Regions from separate parts of the Kitasatospora sp. NPDC092286 genome, predicted to be linked through region 1. Evidence: riboswitches for the same ligand, from Rfam matches in the RefSeq annotation. Region 1 holds a riboswitch; the other holds the start of a gene.

Region 1 (7,775 bases):
GAAGGCCCCGCCGCCGACACGGACGACTGAGCCCCCGGTCGGTGCACACCGCCCCGGCGCGCGGCCGGGCACCCGCCGGTCCCGGACCGCTCCACGTCAGCGGAGTGCCGCCGCGTGGTCCGGCCGCAGGGGCCGCCCGGTCAGTCCTCCTGGGTGGCCGTCAGACCCCACCGGATGGCCCGGCGAGGACCAGCACCGCGCCCAACGCCCCGGCCGCACCGACCAGCGCCCGCTTCGCCGTCTGCTTCATCGCGATACGCCCTGACGATCCGTCCGGACCGGCCGCACGTGGAACCGCGCGGCCGTCCGTCGCCGTTCTTCGGCACCCGAACGACCCTACGGCGGCCCACTGACAAGTGCGGCGGACCAGCCCGCTACCGGTACTCCCGCAGCCGCGGCCGGACGCCGATCGCCAGGCCGGTGCCGAGGGTGACCGCCTCCTTCAGCCGCCCGGCCGGGGTGCGGGACGAAGGTACGAGAAGGCGTCCGCCCCCTGCCCCGCGGCGACGGGGCAGGGGGCGGCGCGGGCCGTGCCGTCCGGCGGGGAGGCGCGGTTCAGCGCACGGCGATGACGGCCGCGGCAGCGACGACCGGCGGCCGCGGATGCGGCGGGCGGTCGTGGTGGCGTGCCGGGCGGTTCATGCCCTTCATCCAAGCCGTCGGCGCGGGCGGGGGGCAAGCCCCTCCGGCCCGCCCTGACGGAACCCTGACGCCCTGTCCGAACGTCGTGCCGCTCACGGCGGGTCACGGGCGAGCCGCGGCACTCAGAGCCAGTTGCGGCGTTTGAACACCAGGTAGAGGCCGGTGCAGACGAGCGCCATCAGCCCGATCGCGAACGGGTACCCGAACGCCCACTTGAGCTCCGGCATGAGCTCGAAGTTCATGCCGTAGACGGTGCCGATCAGGGTCGGCGCGAAGAGGATGGCCGCCCAGGAGGAGATCTTCTTGATCTCGTCGTTCTGCACGTGCCCGGCCTCGGCGAGCTGCTTCATCTCCTCGTTCTGCCGCTGCGAGACCAGGGTCGCGTTGACGGTCAGGATGTTCTGCAGCATCTGCCGGAAGCCGTCCACCCGCTCGGCGGCGTACGTGGCGTGGTCGGCCACGTCCCGCAGGTAGCGCTGGAGCTCGTCGTCGGTGCCGTACTTGCCGAAGCCCGCCTCCAGGCTCTTCATGATCTCCAGCAGCGGACGGGTGGCCCGCTGGAACTCGATCACCTCGCGGGAGAGTTCGTAGATGCGGCGGGACACCTGCGGGTCACCGCCGAACACCTCGGTCTCGATCTCGTCGATGTCGTGCTGCAACCCGGCGATCACCGGCGCGTACCCGTCGACGACCGCGTCCAGCACCGCGTACAGCACCGCCTCGGGGCCGAGCGCGAGCAGCTCCGGGTCGGCCTCCAGGCGGCTGCGCACCGCGGAGAGGTCCGGGGCCTGCGAGTGGCGCACGGTGAGGACGAAGTCGGGGCCGACGAAGAGGTGGATCTCGCCGAAGTCGACCTCCTCCACGTCGTCCAGGTAGCGGGCGGCGCGCAGCACGACGAAGAGCGTGTCGCCGTAGCGCTCCAGCTTCGGCCGCTGGTGGGCGACGATCGCGTCCTCGACCGCCAGCTCGTGCAGGTTGAACCGCTCGGCGGCCTCCAGCAGCTGCGCCTCGGCGGGCCGGAACAGGCCGATCCAGGCCATCGTGCCGGGCTTGCCGGGCAGCTGGCGGTAGATGTCGGCCAGGCTGGCGGGTTCCTCGACCCGGTGCCCGCCCCGGTAGACGGCCGCGTCCACGACGGAGCGCTCCAGCGTGACGGGCTCCGCGGGCTGGTCGGGCCTCGGGTCCATCGAGTGCTCGGGCGCCGGCTGCGCGTCGCCGCCGCGCGGCGTGGTGACGGAACGGGAGAACGGACGCTTGCTCGCGCGCACGGCGCGCACACGCCAGTCGGACATGGCGGGGTACCTCCACGGGTCGGTGTCCGCCGCTGCCGAGGCCGGGGGCCGCGGGGTCGGGCGGGGCGGGGGCGGGAGGCGCCCGGCCGTCCTCCACCGCGCACGGCGCCCGGACCACGCGGCCGGAGCCGCCGCTGTCAGCGGCGGGCGGTACGGCGGCGGGGTGCGGGAGCGGTACGGGAGGAGAAGTGCCGGGTGCCAGGAGAAGAGGGGGACGTCCTGGGGCGGGGCCGACTTCGGCCCGGACTACTGCTCTCCACAGGTCTCACCTCCTCGCCGTCGGGGCGCCCGTACTCGGGTCGCCGTTACCGGGGCCATCAGGGAGATCCACACCACGCGCCGCGGGCACACCTGGCCGCGGGACGGGCGGGGCACCCCTGATCTCGTCAGAGCTTTGGCACGCCACGGCGTAGCACCCGGGGGTGCAGCCACTTGGGATCACCCCTTAGGCCGGGGAGACCTGTCCTGAACCTGGGCGTCTCTCGACGTCGTGGGGTCAGTGGCCTGTGTCCGTGGCGACGCCTCACCGAACGAGGTGCCTTCACAACTGTGCCAAGTCTAGTACCCGCGCGACCGCGCCCTTGACCAGGGCCTCCGCCGAGGCCTCCACCGGGGCCCCGACGGGCCCGGGCCGCCGCTTCGGCTCAGCCCAGTGCGAGGTGGGCGGCGGTGTACGGCAGGGCGACCGTCTCCAGGCCCCCGACGCTGCCGAACACCGGGTGGACGTTGACCTCGAAGACGACGCCGCCGTTCTCCGCGCCGAGGTCGACACCGCCGAGCGGCAGGCCCAGGGACTTGGTCGCGGAGACGGCCAACTCGGCCAGACCCGCAGGCAGTTCGCCGTCCTCCAGCAGCGTCGAGACGGCGCCCTGGATCTCGTTGCAGGGCGCGTCCGGATCCGGCTGGACGTGCTCGACCGCGCGGACGACGCGCCCGCCGAGCACCACCACCCGGTACTGGTGGCGCCGGCCGTCGGCGTTGAAGTTCCCGGCGTCGCGGGCGATCAGCCAGTCGGCGCCCGAGGCCACGTAGTGGTCCGCGGCGGCGGTGAGCTGGTCGCGGGTGGTGACGTGGAAGACATCGTTGCCGCCCATTCCGACGGTCGGCCGGGCCCAGACGTCGCCGCCGAGGCGGTCGAAGGCATCGACGGCGGCCTCGGGGGTCGGCCGGGAGAGCGCGATGGTGGGCATGTGCGCGATGCCGTCCCGGCTGAAGCGCTCGACGGTCCGGTCCTTCTCGGTGGCCGCCCGCCAGCCGTCCGTGTCGGTGCCGAGCGAACGGGCGCCGTACGCGCGGAGCCGCTGCTGGCAGGCCTCGAAGGCGCGCCGCTTGTGCGGCGGTATCTCGTAGACCAGCACGGTGTCCGCCGTCACGGCGAGGCCCTCGGCCGGCACCTCCAGGCGGAGCCCGCCGTCGGCGGCCGGGCCGATCCGGCCGGTGCCGCCGCGCATGAAGTGCCGCGCGTCGAGCAGGACGGGCGCCCGGCCGGTGAGCATCCGCGCGGCGGTGGCCAGAGTCTCCCGGCTTCCCTCGGTCGAGCTGTGATCCGTCATCAGAACGAGCTCGCTTCGCGGCATGCCGCCATGGAACAGGCCCCGCCCGGCCCGGGCAAGAGCGTGTTCCAGGCCTGGCCCCGCCTCCGGTGGCCGGAATCCTCTTCGTTCCCGGTCGGACCGGGGCCGGGTCGGTGCCCGCGTCCGGGCCCTGGCCGAGACCGCTCGGCTGCTCGATGCCCGTGGTGGCGGCATCGGCATGCTTCACATCAGCGACCTCTTCCTCGCCCGCGGCCCCTGAGCGAGGCGAGTCAACCGAGACTGTGGCTTTCCAGTTCGGTGAGAATCTCGAAGAGCTGACTCTTCGCGCGAAGGAATTCGTCACTCATTGCACTCACACTGAATTCCCCAAGGGTTTCCGCGCGGGCTTGTGCTTCGATCTCCGCTGCCATATCGGCCAGCACGTCAGCCCCCAGGGCCCTGGCGCTGGACTTCAGCGTGTGAGCGGCCCGCCGCACCTCGTCGTTCTGCTGACTGCCCGACATGGCGGATATCAGTTTCGGCGCATCTTCCACAAACAGCTCGGCCAGTTCAGCAACCGAGGAAGCCCCGCCCAGGTCGTCACAGAGACGCTCCAGAACCTCTCGGCTGACCGAAGTGTCGGAGTGCTCCGGCTGCGGGGTGGTGTCCTGCTCGCCGCCGGGTGCGGACACACGGCTCAGCGCTTCAGCCAACTGGTCACTCTTTATCGGTTTCGCTATGTAGTCGTCCATGCCCGCGGCAAGGCAGATTTCGCGGTCGCCCTGCATCGCGTTCGCCGTCATCGCGATTATGTAAGGACGGCGGCCGGCCTCAAGCATTTGATTGATCTTCCGCGACGCCTCGAGGCCGTCCATGACGGGCATCTGCACGTCCATCAGCACGACGTCGTAGCAATCATTGAGGACGGCATCGACGGCCTGACTGCCGTCGTCGACTATCTCGGCGGTGTGGCCGAGTTTCCGCAACATCAGCGTAGCGATCTGCTGATTCACCGCATTGTCCTCGGCCAGCAGGATTTTCAGGTCAGAAGACGCGCCGTCAGGAGACGTACCCTTGCTCGGGGAAGGGCTCACCCCGGCGGGTTCCCGCTTGCCCACGATGACCGTCACAAGCGCATCATGCAGCTGCGAAGCCCTTATAGGCTTGGTCAGGACCGCGGAGAATTCTTCACGGTCGATCAGTTCTCTGGACGTCACCAGTGAGGTTGCCAGTATGAGCGGCAGACGTTCACGACCCAGGATCCGGTGGATCCTCCTGGCCAGCTCCACGCCATCCATCTTCGGCATCATCATGTCGATGACTGCCACATCAAACGGATCGCCCGACTCAAGTATTCTGAGGGAATCTTCGGGGAAGGCCGTTTCATAGGGCACCATGTTCCATGAATCAGCGTGCCGCCTGACCACTTCGCGGTTGACCGCATTGTCATCGACAATGAGCAGGCGCTTCAGTCGCAGTGGTTCTTCCGCGACAGGCGGCAGACTGCCTTCGGCGACCTCCAGATTGATTTCGAAGCTGAAGACAGAGCCGACACCGCTCTTGCTCTCCACCTTCATGAAACCATCCATCATCTCGACGAGGCGCTTGCTGATCGCCAGCCCCAGGCCCGTCCCCCCGTACCGGCGAGTGGTGGACGAATCCACCTGGCTGAAATCCCGGAAGAGTCGATCCATGCGATCTTCAGGGATGCCTATACCCGTATCCGAAACGGAAAAATGCAACCGCGTGGCCCGGTCGTCCCCGTCGACATCCTCAGTGGTTCTCACCGAGACTACGACTTCACCGGTCTCGGTAAATTTAATCGCATTGGAGAGGAGGTTGGTCAGTACTTGCCGGAGACGCATTCCGTCGCCGACCAGCCTGTCCGGAACGTCAGGCTCAACCAGGCAGGCAAGTTCGAGCGATTTTTCTGCGGCACGGGTGGCAATCACCCCGACCGCGGAATCCATCATATCACGCAGGGAGAACGGCCGGCTCTCCAGCTCCAGCCCGCCGGCTTCTATCTTGGAGAAGTCCAGAACGTCATTGATGATACCAAGCAGGGCCTCCCCGCTGGAATTGATGATATCAACAAAGTTTCGCTGTTCGGACGTCAGTTCAGTAGACAGCAGCAATTCAGTCATCCCGATGACTGCGTTCATCGGGGTCCTGATCTCATGACTCATGGTGGCCAGGAACGAGCTCTTGCTGCGGGCCGCGGTCTCCGCGACCGAGCGCGCGTCCTGCAACTCCCGCTCTGCCTTCGCCCTTTCAACCACGCGTGACAGCTGAGCGCCGACCTGAATCAGCAGCTTCGTGAGCATCTCGTCCTGGCTGATTTTTCCCGGCGCGGCAAAGAACTCAAGCACAAAAATGACTTCGGATTCACAGAAAACAGGAAGCGTCAGGAACTCGGTGATTCCGAGTTCACGACAGGACTTGATGTAATCTATTTCTTCGTCCTCGCTGCCGACGGTGCCTGTCAGCGCCTCGGTGGACAGCAGGGCGCGTCCGGCCGGCCCACGCCCCCGGGGAACCATGAGCCCATCATTCGCCTGCAGCGCTCGCAGGTGTTCCGGATCGTCCGCCCACCAATAACGCGAGTACGAGGCAAGCATGCCGCTGTCCGGCGAGAACGACAGCGCATGACCGGCCGGGCACCCCGTGAAGGTGCATATTCCTTTTACCGCGGCAAGCAGCGGATCGCTCACCTGGAGCGCGTTGTTGCATGCCGCAGCCACCGACTCCAGCAGTTCCAGACCCCGCTGCTTCTCGAGCTCCTGGTTCTTTGCGTCATGCAGCTTGCGAATCATTTCCTCTGATATCAGCTCGGCCTGCCGCCGCGCCTTGCGTTCCTTGTTCAGTAGGCTTTCCAGCAGAGCTGCTTCCCGATCTATATTCCGCTCACGCTCCACCGTAATCTCCTATGACGCTAGCCTTACTTCAAATACGCATTCTTCGTCCCCTCGCCCGGTGCATCTGGGCTGCTTGATCTGAACGGACTCCCCGAAGTGAACGGCCGCACCCTCGATAAGTCCTTCGCCGAACCAGCACAGCTGTCGTTCCGACCTGTAGCTCATGATGAGTACATCATCGGACGACGTATCGAATCTGAAACTAGGCACATCGGCACCGGGATAGAGCCGCCTCACTTCGGGATGTATGATGTCGTTCAGTGTCAGCAGGAAGGTTCGAGCCGAGCTGTGTCTCTCGAAGAACACGGGATATCTTTCGGCGAAGATCGGCAGCGCCTCGCGCCCCAGCCAGCGAACAATTTCGTCTTCTGACATACCGAACATGGACGCCGCTTCGGCAACTATTTTCAGGAACTCGGCATCCGGGTAGTTGCCGAGCGACGTATACACTCCCTCAACACCTGCAGCGTTGATCAGGTCTTCCCATGCGGTCAGGCCGTACTTCTGCGAGACCACCTCATTGAAGAGATCAAAAACGACGCCCTTCATCGCATCTCATCCCCTTGCCCTGACGTCTCGACGGCAACCAAGTCCACGGATCCGAGGGTGCCGGCTTTCACGAGTGCCGCGATTGATTCTCGAATGCCATTTTATGCGAAGACATCTTCATCGCTTATTACTGTGGCGTCTCCAGCAGCCGCATATTGAATGAGCGGAACCAGCATACGCCCGCCCGGACACCGGTGCGACTGGAGGGGAGGATGGCAGACCGGTCGCCATGGAGCGCTCTTGCCCCCGTACACCTTTGGCGCCGCGCGTGAGCCGGTACAGTGCGCCTTTAGGGCCTTTAGGGCGCGGCACGCCTTCAGCCGGCGGCGGCCCCTTTCGATCCATCTCCCCAGACACCGACGGAGGACCGCTTCCCGCGAAGGGATATCTCTCCGACGAAGACGAGGTCGTCGGAATGCCTGCTCAGCATGGCGTAGGTTTCGTTTGAGATCAAAATCGCGTGCGGTACCTCTTTGGTCATTTGCTCAAGACGGGATGCGGTATTGGTGGTATCACCCACCGCCGCATACTCGAGGCGGCGTTCCGACCCTACTGTTCCGGACATCACCGGGCCACTGTTCAAGCCGATTCCGATTCTGAATCCCGTACCCAGGCCTTCGCGCTTCAGCCACGTATTGAAGTCCAGCAGGGCTTCCTGCGCCATCATGCGGGCCGCGGCCAGGGCGAGGTCGGCATGGCATTCCTCCTCGATCGGAGCCCCAAAAGCGGCCATAATCCCGTCGCCCATGTAGGACACCAGGGTACCGCCGTGATCGAGAATAACGTCACTCATGGAACCGAGATAGTAGTTCAGGGCATTGATCACGAGATCCGGCGAACTGTCCTCGGCCCAGGACGTGAAC
Region 2 (7,775 bases), on a different contig from region 1:
CCAGCGCGCCGGTCGGCTCGTCGGCGAAGAGCACCTGCGGGCGGGCGACCAGGCCGCGGGCGAGCGCGACCCGCTGCGCCTGACCGCCCGACAGCTCGCCGGAGCGGCGCCGCTCCAGGCCGTCCAGGCCGAGCCGGGCGAACCAGGGCCGGGCCTCGGCGAGGGCCGCCGTACGGCGGGTGCCGCCGAGCAGCAGCGGCAGGGCCACGTTCTCCTCGGCCGTCAACTCGGGGACGAGCTGGCCGAACTGGAAGACGAAGCCGAACCGGTCGCGCCGCAGGGCGCTGCGCTGGGCCTCGTTCATGGTGTCGATCCGCTGCCCGTCGAAGTGGACCTCCCCCGCGTCGGGGACGAGGATGCCTGCCAGGCAGTGCAGTAACGTCGACTTGCCGGAGCCGCTCGGGCCCATGATGGCGAGCACCTCGCCGGCGTCGACGGCCAGACCGGCGCCGCGCAGGGCGGGCGTCTCGCCGAAGGCGAGTTCGATGTCGCGGGCCTCGATCAGGTGGGTCATGACCGCACCGCCTCGGCGAGCGCGTCCAGCCGGGCGGTGGTCAGGTCGATCCAGCGCAGGTCGGCCTCCAGGTGGAACAGTCCGTGGTCGGCGAGCAGGGCGTCGACGAGCGCGCCCGTGCGCCGCAGTTCGGTCAGCTCGCGCATCCGCCGCAGGTGGGCGGCGCGCTGGGTGTCGAGGTACAGCTCGGCGTCGCGGCCGAGCATCAGGGCCAGGACGACCTTGGTGAAGAGCACCGTCTGAAGATTGGGCTCGGGCGACACCGGCTCGGTGAGCCAGGTCTCGAACTCCGTCACCCCGGCTTCGGTGATGACGTAGCGCTTGCGGTCGGGACCGTCACCGGGCTCCGCCTCGGCGGGCACGACCTTGCCGTCCCGGGCCAGTCGGCCGAGCGTGGCATAGACCTGGCCGTACGGCAGGGGCTTGCCCCGCCCGAAGAAGGCGTCGTAGTCGCGCTTGAGGTCGTAGCCATGGCTCGGCTCTCGCTCCAGCAGGCCCAGAAGGGTCAAAGGAACACTCATGAGCTGACCATACACCAGACGTATACTTCGAGTGTATAGCTGGCGAGAATAGTCCGCCGAGCTGCTCGAACATCGGTCAGGAGGCGGTCAGGAGGCGGTCAGGGCCGGCTGGGCGCTGACGCACGGGAGCGGCCGGGCCGGGCGGGACATGCGTGAGCAGGGGACGGCCCCACGTCCGTCCCCTGCTCCACACCGCGGCCCGGCGAGCCCCCACAGCAGGCCGGACCTCGCCGCGTCCCGGCAACAAGAGGACGCGGCCGGGACCAGCCTGCCCTGCCGCCCCCTCCCCCGCCGAGGGCCGAACGTCCCTGTCGTCAGGCCGCCGGTCCCGGTACGGGACCGGCCGGTACGGTCCGCTCAGCCCTTGTGCGCGGACCGGGAGCGGAGAGAGATTGGATGCCGAAGCCCGGCGAACACCCCGGAGGAGCACGCATCGTGTCCAGCACACCCCGCCCGACCCGGGCCGCGTCGCTGCCGCGGCGGGCGGGCCGGCACCTGCGACGGGCCCTCGGCGCCCGCCGCGATCCGCCCGTCCGACCGCTGGACCGGTCCCGCAGCCGGGCGTGGGCCGCGGCGCTCCTGGGCCTGCTCCTCGCGCTGTCCGCCGCCGTCGGCGCCGCGCTGCTCTCCTTCCACGCCGCCGACCATGACGCCTCGGCGGACCGCGCCCGGCTGCACCGGGTCGACGCCGTCCTGCTCACCGCGGCCCGGCCCGGCAACGCCGCGAACAGCCGCTGGGCGGGCGGCTACGAGAGCCGGGCCGACGTCACCGTCTCCTGGGCGTACCCCGACGGGCAGCAGCACACCGGCCGGGCCGAGGCGCCCCGCTCCGCCACCGCCGGGTCCACCGTCACCGTCTGGGTGGACGACGACGGCGGACGGGCCGACCCCCCGGCCACCCGGGTCGGCGTCGCGGTCGAGGCGGTCTGCACCGGCCTCTCCGGCTTCGCCGCCCTCGCCGCCGCGCTCGGCGGCGGCCTCGCACTGCGGCTGCGCGCCCTCGACCGGCGGGCCGACCAGGAGTGGCAGCGGTCCTGGGCCCGCCTGGAACCGCTCTGGAGCGGCCGCGGCAGCCGCAGCCCGGGCGGCCCGCAGGAGGGCTGAGCTGCGCCCATGGCCGATTCACCCGCAGCCGCGAGCCGCCACCCCACCCTTGAGCCGCCGGCCGAACCCGTCGACTGGGTCAGGGCGTTCGCGGAGATCTCGCACCGCACGGTGGAGCAGGTCGTCGAGGTCACGTCACCGTCGAACGGTGACACCGGCCGCACGGCCAAACGCCGCCGGCACTCGCAGTACGGGGCACCCGTGTACCTGCTGGTGGACCGCCAGGAACGCGCCTGCACGCTGTTCTCCCAGCCCGGGAAGCTCGGCTACACGCGTGTGGAGGGTCCGCACCCGTTCGGGACTCCCGTGCACCTGCCGGAGCCCTTCGGCCTCAGCCTCGACACCAACGGGTTCTGACGGCGCCCCACGCCTTAGTTGTCCCCGGCGCCCCCCGGGCGGGTCCAGGCCGGGGTGGGCCCGCCGGGGGCGGAGGTGGAGGCGCGGTGGGTGGCGGCGGCGACCGCGATCAGCAGGGTGAGCGCCACGGCCAGCGCGGTGGTGACGGTGGCGTGGAAGACCAGCAGGGCGCCGAGCAGGGCGCCGGCGAACATCCAGACGGCCGAGGCGAGGCGGCGGGCGCCCGCGCGGTCGGCGGCCAGGCCGGTCAGGGTCATGGTCAGCACGGTGGTGGTGAGGTCGGGGACCTTGAGGAAGCGCACGACGGCGTTCTGCAGGCCCATCGCGAAGCCGAGCAGGCCGATCAGGCCGTACCGGGCCGCGTCGGTGGTGTGGCCGGCCACGGCCGCCAGGGCGGTGCTGCCCGCCAGCAGGACCGCCTGGATCACGGCCGAGGCGACGAGCAGCCTTCCCCGGTGACCGGGCAGCCGCTCGCAGAGCCGGCCACCGGCGAACGCGCCCACCAGGAAGGCCGCCAGGGCGGCCAGCGAGGCGGTGGCGGAGAGCCCGGCCGCGCCGGCCAGGGCGAAGCCGAGGAAGACCACGTTCCCGGTCATGTTGGCGACGAAGACATGGCCGAGTTCGAGGTAACTGACCGCGTCCACCAGCCCGGTGACGACGGTGAGCACCAGCAGCATCGGTACCAGCGGGCCGTGGCGGCGGTCGGTCTTCACCCTGTGTCCTCCAGTGGTGCGCTTCGATGATCGCGGGTACTCCGTTCTACGCCCGTCGGCCCGGGATCCCGGTCAGGCGAGCACCGGGCGGGCCCGCAGGTCGGTCGGGGCGAGTCCGGAGGCTCGGCGGCTCAGTGGTTGAGCGCGACCTGGACGATCTTGACGACGACCAGGACCATCGCGACCAGCAGGTAGCCGCGCAGCGCGCCCATGCCGATCCTGTAGGCGGTGGAGACCGTGGGCCGGGCGAGGGTCTCCAGCGGCGGCATCCGCCAGTTCTCCCGCCCGGTGCGGTCGATGCGGTCCTTCTCGGTGCCGGTGCGCCGGCGGACGAAGGAGTACCCGGCGGCCGACACCCCGAGGACGCCGCAGACCGCCATGACGGTGAGGATGGTGTCGGCGCTGATGTCCGGGAAGAGCACGGCCGCGGTCAGGACCACCGAGAGGGTGACCAGGACGCCGACCACCGCCGCCGTGAAGGCGTTGGTCCGGGGCCCGTTGACCCAGGGGCCGAGGACGTCCTTGTCGTTGCAGAGCAGCAGCAGGAAGACCGAGGCGGACGGCAGCAGCACGCCGGCCAGGGTCTGGACGCCCTCGGTGAGCAGACCGAGCGGGGAGCCGGGGATCAGCACGATGGTGGCGGCCACCGTCACCAGGCCCGCGTAGACGGCGTAGAAACCCTTGGCCCCGCCCACGCCCCGGTGCAGCGAGTGCTTCACGCCGAGCACGTCGCCGACCGCGTACGCGGTGGAGAGCGAGACCGCGAAGGCCCCGATGATCGAGGCGTCCAGCAGCGCGATCGCGAAGAGCACCCCGGCGAGTTCGCCCGCCTTCACGGCCAGGCCGTGCGCGATGCCCGCCGCGTCGGTGAACTGCCCGAAGCCGTCGGTGCCCGCGAAGGCCGCGGCGGTGAAGCCCGTCATCGCGGCGGCGCCGACGACCACGACGACGATGCCGATCCACAGGTCGACCTTCTCGTAGGCCATGAAGCGCGGGGTGATCCGCTTGTCGATGACGTACGACTGCTGGAAGAACAGCTGCCAGGGGGCCACCGTGGTCCCGACGATGCCGATGATCAGCAACATCACGGTGGACAACTGCCCGGCGCCGCCCGGCAGGTTCGGCACGACGAGGTCACGGGCCATCCGCGTCGCCGACGGGTGGATCAGGAAGTAGACCGGTACCAGCAGCAGCGAGCCTGCGCACAGGGCGATGGCGATCCGCTCGAAGCGCCGGAACGAGCCGGTGAACGCGGAGGCGATGATGACCGCGGCGGCCAGCACGACGGCCAGGGCCTTGGGCAGTCCGAGGTAGCCGGCCGCGAGCGTGATGCCGATGAACTCGGTGACCAGCGTCAGCGCGTTCAGCAGCAGCAGGTCGATCACCGAGAAGGCGCCCCAGAACCTGCCGAACCGTTCCAGGATCAGCCGGGCGTGGCCCACCCCGGTGACGGCGCCCAGGCGGAGCACCATCTCCTGGTTGACGTAGAGGACGGGGACGAGCAGCAGCAGCGTCCACAGCAGGTGGGTGCCGTAGTTCTGGCCGGCCTGACCGTAGGTGGCGAAGGCGCCGGCGTCGTTGTCGCCGACCATCACGATCAGGCCGGGACCAATGACCGCGAGCAGCGTCCTGAGCCGGGCGGAGAGCCCGTGGCGCGGGGTGTCGTCGTCGAGGCGGATGGTGCCGAGGGCGCCCTTGATGTCGCCCAGGTGGGCGTCGTCCAGTACGGCCGCACGCGGCGTGGGAACCTCGGGGTCGAGCATCACGTTCGTCATGACGTGCCTCCCTGACCCCTTCTCTGCGAGGGGGCCGGTCGGGGGCGCGCAGCAGCGATCCCCCCTGCGGGCGCACGGCACCGCGGCCCGCGGCGGCAAAGGGCCGGGCGGGCATGGCGGCGCGCCGGACGCGCGTCACGGCCGGGCCGGGGGCGGCGGGGCATGACGGTGCGTCAGGAGTACGCGCGGGGGAGGTTGTTACCGCGTGCCGGGGGTGAGCGAAAGCAGGCGGGGGCCGGGGCGACTGTGGCCCGGACTACTACTGTCCATGTCTCTCGCCTCCTCCCGGCCGGCGACGCACCACGGGTGCGCCGGATCGACACGGCAAGGAGCGGGCCGACCCGCCGGGCCGGCACACCCCTACTCGTCAGAGCTTTGGCACTTCACGGCGTAATCCCCTTGGCGGGGAAGCCACTTGGGATCAACCCTTAAGTCGGGAGGATCTGTCCTGAACCTGGGCGTCTCTCGACGTCGTCGGGTCAGTGGCCTGTGTCCGTGAAGACGCCTCACCGAACGAGGTGCCTTCTTCGTCTTCTGTCAAACCTTGAGAAGCATAGCCCCTCCGCCGAACGGGTCTCTACAGCTTTGTAGAAGCTTGACCGGGACCTGGGCGAAAGCGGGTGGAACGGGGCCCGCTCCCGGCCCGGGGGTGTCCGGGGCGGGAGCGGGCGGCGCGGGCGGCAGGCCTCAGAGGGCGAGCGCGGGGCGGTGGTGGTCGAGCCAGAGCGCGAGGTCCACCACCCGCTCCAGCCGCAGCCGGTGGCCCCACTCCAACTGGTCGGCCGGGGTGTCGAGGCTGGCCTTGATGACGGTCTCGTCGGCGATGTCGCGGACGTGCGGCGCGTCGAGCGCCTCCCGGGCGAGCCGCTGAAGGCCGCTGTTGTAGTCGGCGTGGTGGGTCGCCGGGTAGTGGTTCTTGGGCCGCCACAGCACCGAGTCGGGGGCCAGGCCCTGACCGGTGGCGCGCAGCAGGCTCTTCTCCCGGCCGTCGTAACTCTTCATCGACCAGGGGGCGTTGAAGGCGTACTCGACCAGCCGGTGGTCGCAGTAGGGGACGCGGACCTCCAGCCCCTGGGCCATCGAGAGGCGGTCCTTGCGGTGCAGCAGCTGACGCAGCCAGCGGGTCAGCGAGAGGTGCTGCATCTCGCGCTGGCGGTGCTCGGCGGCGCTCTCGCCGTCCAGGTGCGGGACGGCGGCCAGCGAGGTGCGGTAGGTGTCGTCGCGGAACTCGCCGATCCGCAGGTGGGCGGCGAGGTCGGGGTTGATCGGCATGGCGGCCTCGTCGCCGGTGACCAGCAGCCACGGGAAGGTCTGCGCGGCGAGCGCCTTGGGGTTGTGGAACCACGGGTAGCCGCCGAACACCTCGTCCGCGGCCTCGCCGGAGAGGGCGACGGTGGAGTGCTTGCGGATCTCGCCGAACAGCAGGTAGAGCGAGGTGTCCATGTCGCCGACGCCGATCGGCGAGTCACGGGAGACGACCACGGCCCGGCGGTTCTCGATGTCGAGCAGGGTGCGCGGGTCGAGGACCACGGTGGAGTGGTCGCTGCCGATGAAGGCGCCGGCCTCGGCGGCGTACGGGGTGTCGTGGCCGGTGCGCAGCACGTCGCCGGTGAACTGCTCGGCCTGGTCGCTGTAGTCGACGGCGTAGGAGCGCAGCTTGGCCTGCGGGCCTTCGGACAGCCGGAGTTCGTCGGCGACGAGCGCGGTGACGACGGTGGAGTCGAGGCCGCCGGAGAGCAGGCTGCAGAGCGGGACGTCCGCCTCCAGCTGGGCGCGGGCGGCGCGGTTGACCAGCGAGCGCACCCGCTCGACGGTGGTGTCCAGGTCGTCGGCGTGCGGGCGGGCCTGGAGCTCCCAGTAGCGGCGCTCGCGGATGCCGTCCCGGTCGAGTACGAGCAGGCCGCCGGGGTGCACCTCGCGGACGCCGGCCCAGACCGTGGGCCCGGTGTTGAACAGCAGGCTGTAGGCCTCGCGCAGGCCGTCCGCGTCGACGGCGGGGGTGACCTCGGGGTGGGCGAACAGGGCCTTGGGCTCGGAGCCGAAGGCGAGTCCGCCGCCGACGGCGGTCCAGAACAGCGGCTTGACGCCGAGCCGGTCGCGGACCAGCAGCAGCCGCTCGGCGCGCTCGTCCCAGATCGCGAAGGCGTACATGCCCTCCAGCCGGTCGACCAGGGCGTCGCCCCACTCCTGGTAGGCGCGCAGCACCACCTCGGTGTCACTGCGGGTCTCGAACCGGTGTCCCCTGGCGCGGAGTTCGGCGCGGAGCTGGTGGTGGTTGTAGACCTCGCCGCTGTAGGTCAGCACCACGCCCGGGTTTTCCTGGCGGTCGGCCATGGGCTGGGCGCCGCCGTCGATGTCGATGACGGCGAGGCGGCGGTGACCGAGCGCGGCGTGGGCACCGAGCCAGATCCCGCCGGCGTCGGGCCCGCGCAGGGCCATGGTCGCGGTCATCGCCTCGATGACGGGGGCGCTGTGGCGGACGTCCTGATGAAAGGACACCCAGCCGGTGATTCCGCACATGCGCGTGCACTCCTTGTGGCGGACAGAGTCGGACGGAGCAGGTGGAGCGGGTGGGACAGGCGGGGCGGGTGGGTCGGACGGGCCGTCGCCCGGCGGCGCCCGGTCCACCAGTCGGGCGGTGGTCACCTGCGGTTCCAGCGGAATCGGACACATTTTCTGCCACCCCGATGGCACGAGCGGTCGTCGCCCTGCATATATAGTTCACCTGCATATGCAGCTGAACAGCTCAATGAGGGGGAAAGTGTGTCCCGCACCGATCCGATCAGGACCG

The links. A riboswitch is a leader RNA that binds a small molecule or an ion and turns the genes downstream of it on or off. The one in region 1 is predicted to bind magnesium.
Region 2: it holds a riboswitch for magnesium, as region 1 does, so the genes downstream of both, ACIQIB_RS07645 (NRAMP family divalent metal transporter) here and ACIQIB_RS06070 (magnesium and cobalt transport protein CorA) in region 1, are expected to answer to the same signal.

The regions. Positions count from the first base shown of each region.
Region 1 covers NZ_JBIVRD010000004.1:54,175-61,949, reverse strand. The annotation lists gene ACIQIB_RS06075 (SIP domain-containing protein) at 1-30, shown strand, start outside; gene ACIQIB_RS06070 (magnesium and cobalt transport protein CorA) at 765-1,934, opposite strand; M-box (ykoK) riboswitch at 2,306-2,476, opposite strand; gene ACIQIB_RS06065 (RimK family alpha-L-glutamate ligase) at 2,579-3,511, opposite strand; gene ACIQIB_RS06060 (response regulator) at 3,739-6,363, opposite strand; gene ACIQIB_RS06055 (heme NO-binding domain-containing protein) at 6,373-6,912, opposite strand; gene ACIQIB_RS06050 (response regulator) at 7,229-7,775, opposite strand, start outside.
Region 2 covers NZ_JBIVRD010000005.1:209,983-217,757, forward strand. The annotation lists gene ACIQIB_RS07620 (ABC transporter ATP-binding protein) at 1-514, opposite strand, end outside; gene ACIQIB_RS07625 (PadR family transcriptional regulator) at 511-1,035, opposite strand; gene ACIQIB_RS07630 (hypothetical protein) at 1,471-2,139, shown strand; partial or broken gene ACIQIB_RS07635 (Uma2 family endonuclease) at 2,257-2,496, shown strand; gene ACIQIB_RS07640 (YoaK family protein) at 2,511-3,173, opposite strand; gene ACIQIB_RS07645 (NRAMP family divalent metal transporter) at 3,341-4,984, opposite strand; M-box (ykoK) riboswitch at 5,336-5,509, opposite strand; gene asnB (asparagine synthase (glutamine-hydrolyzing)) at 5,672-7,504, opposite strand; gene ACIQIB_RS07655 (ABC transporter ATP-binding protein) at 7,748-7,775, shown strand, end outside.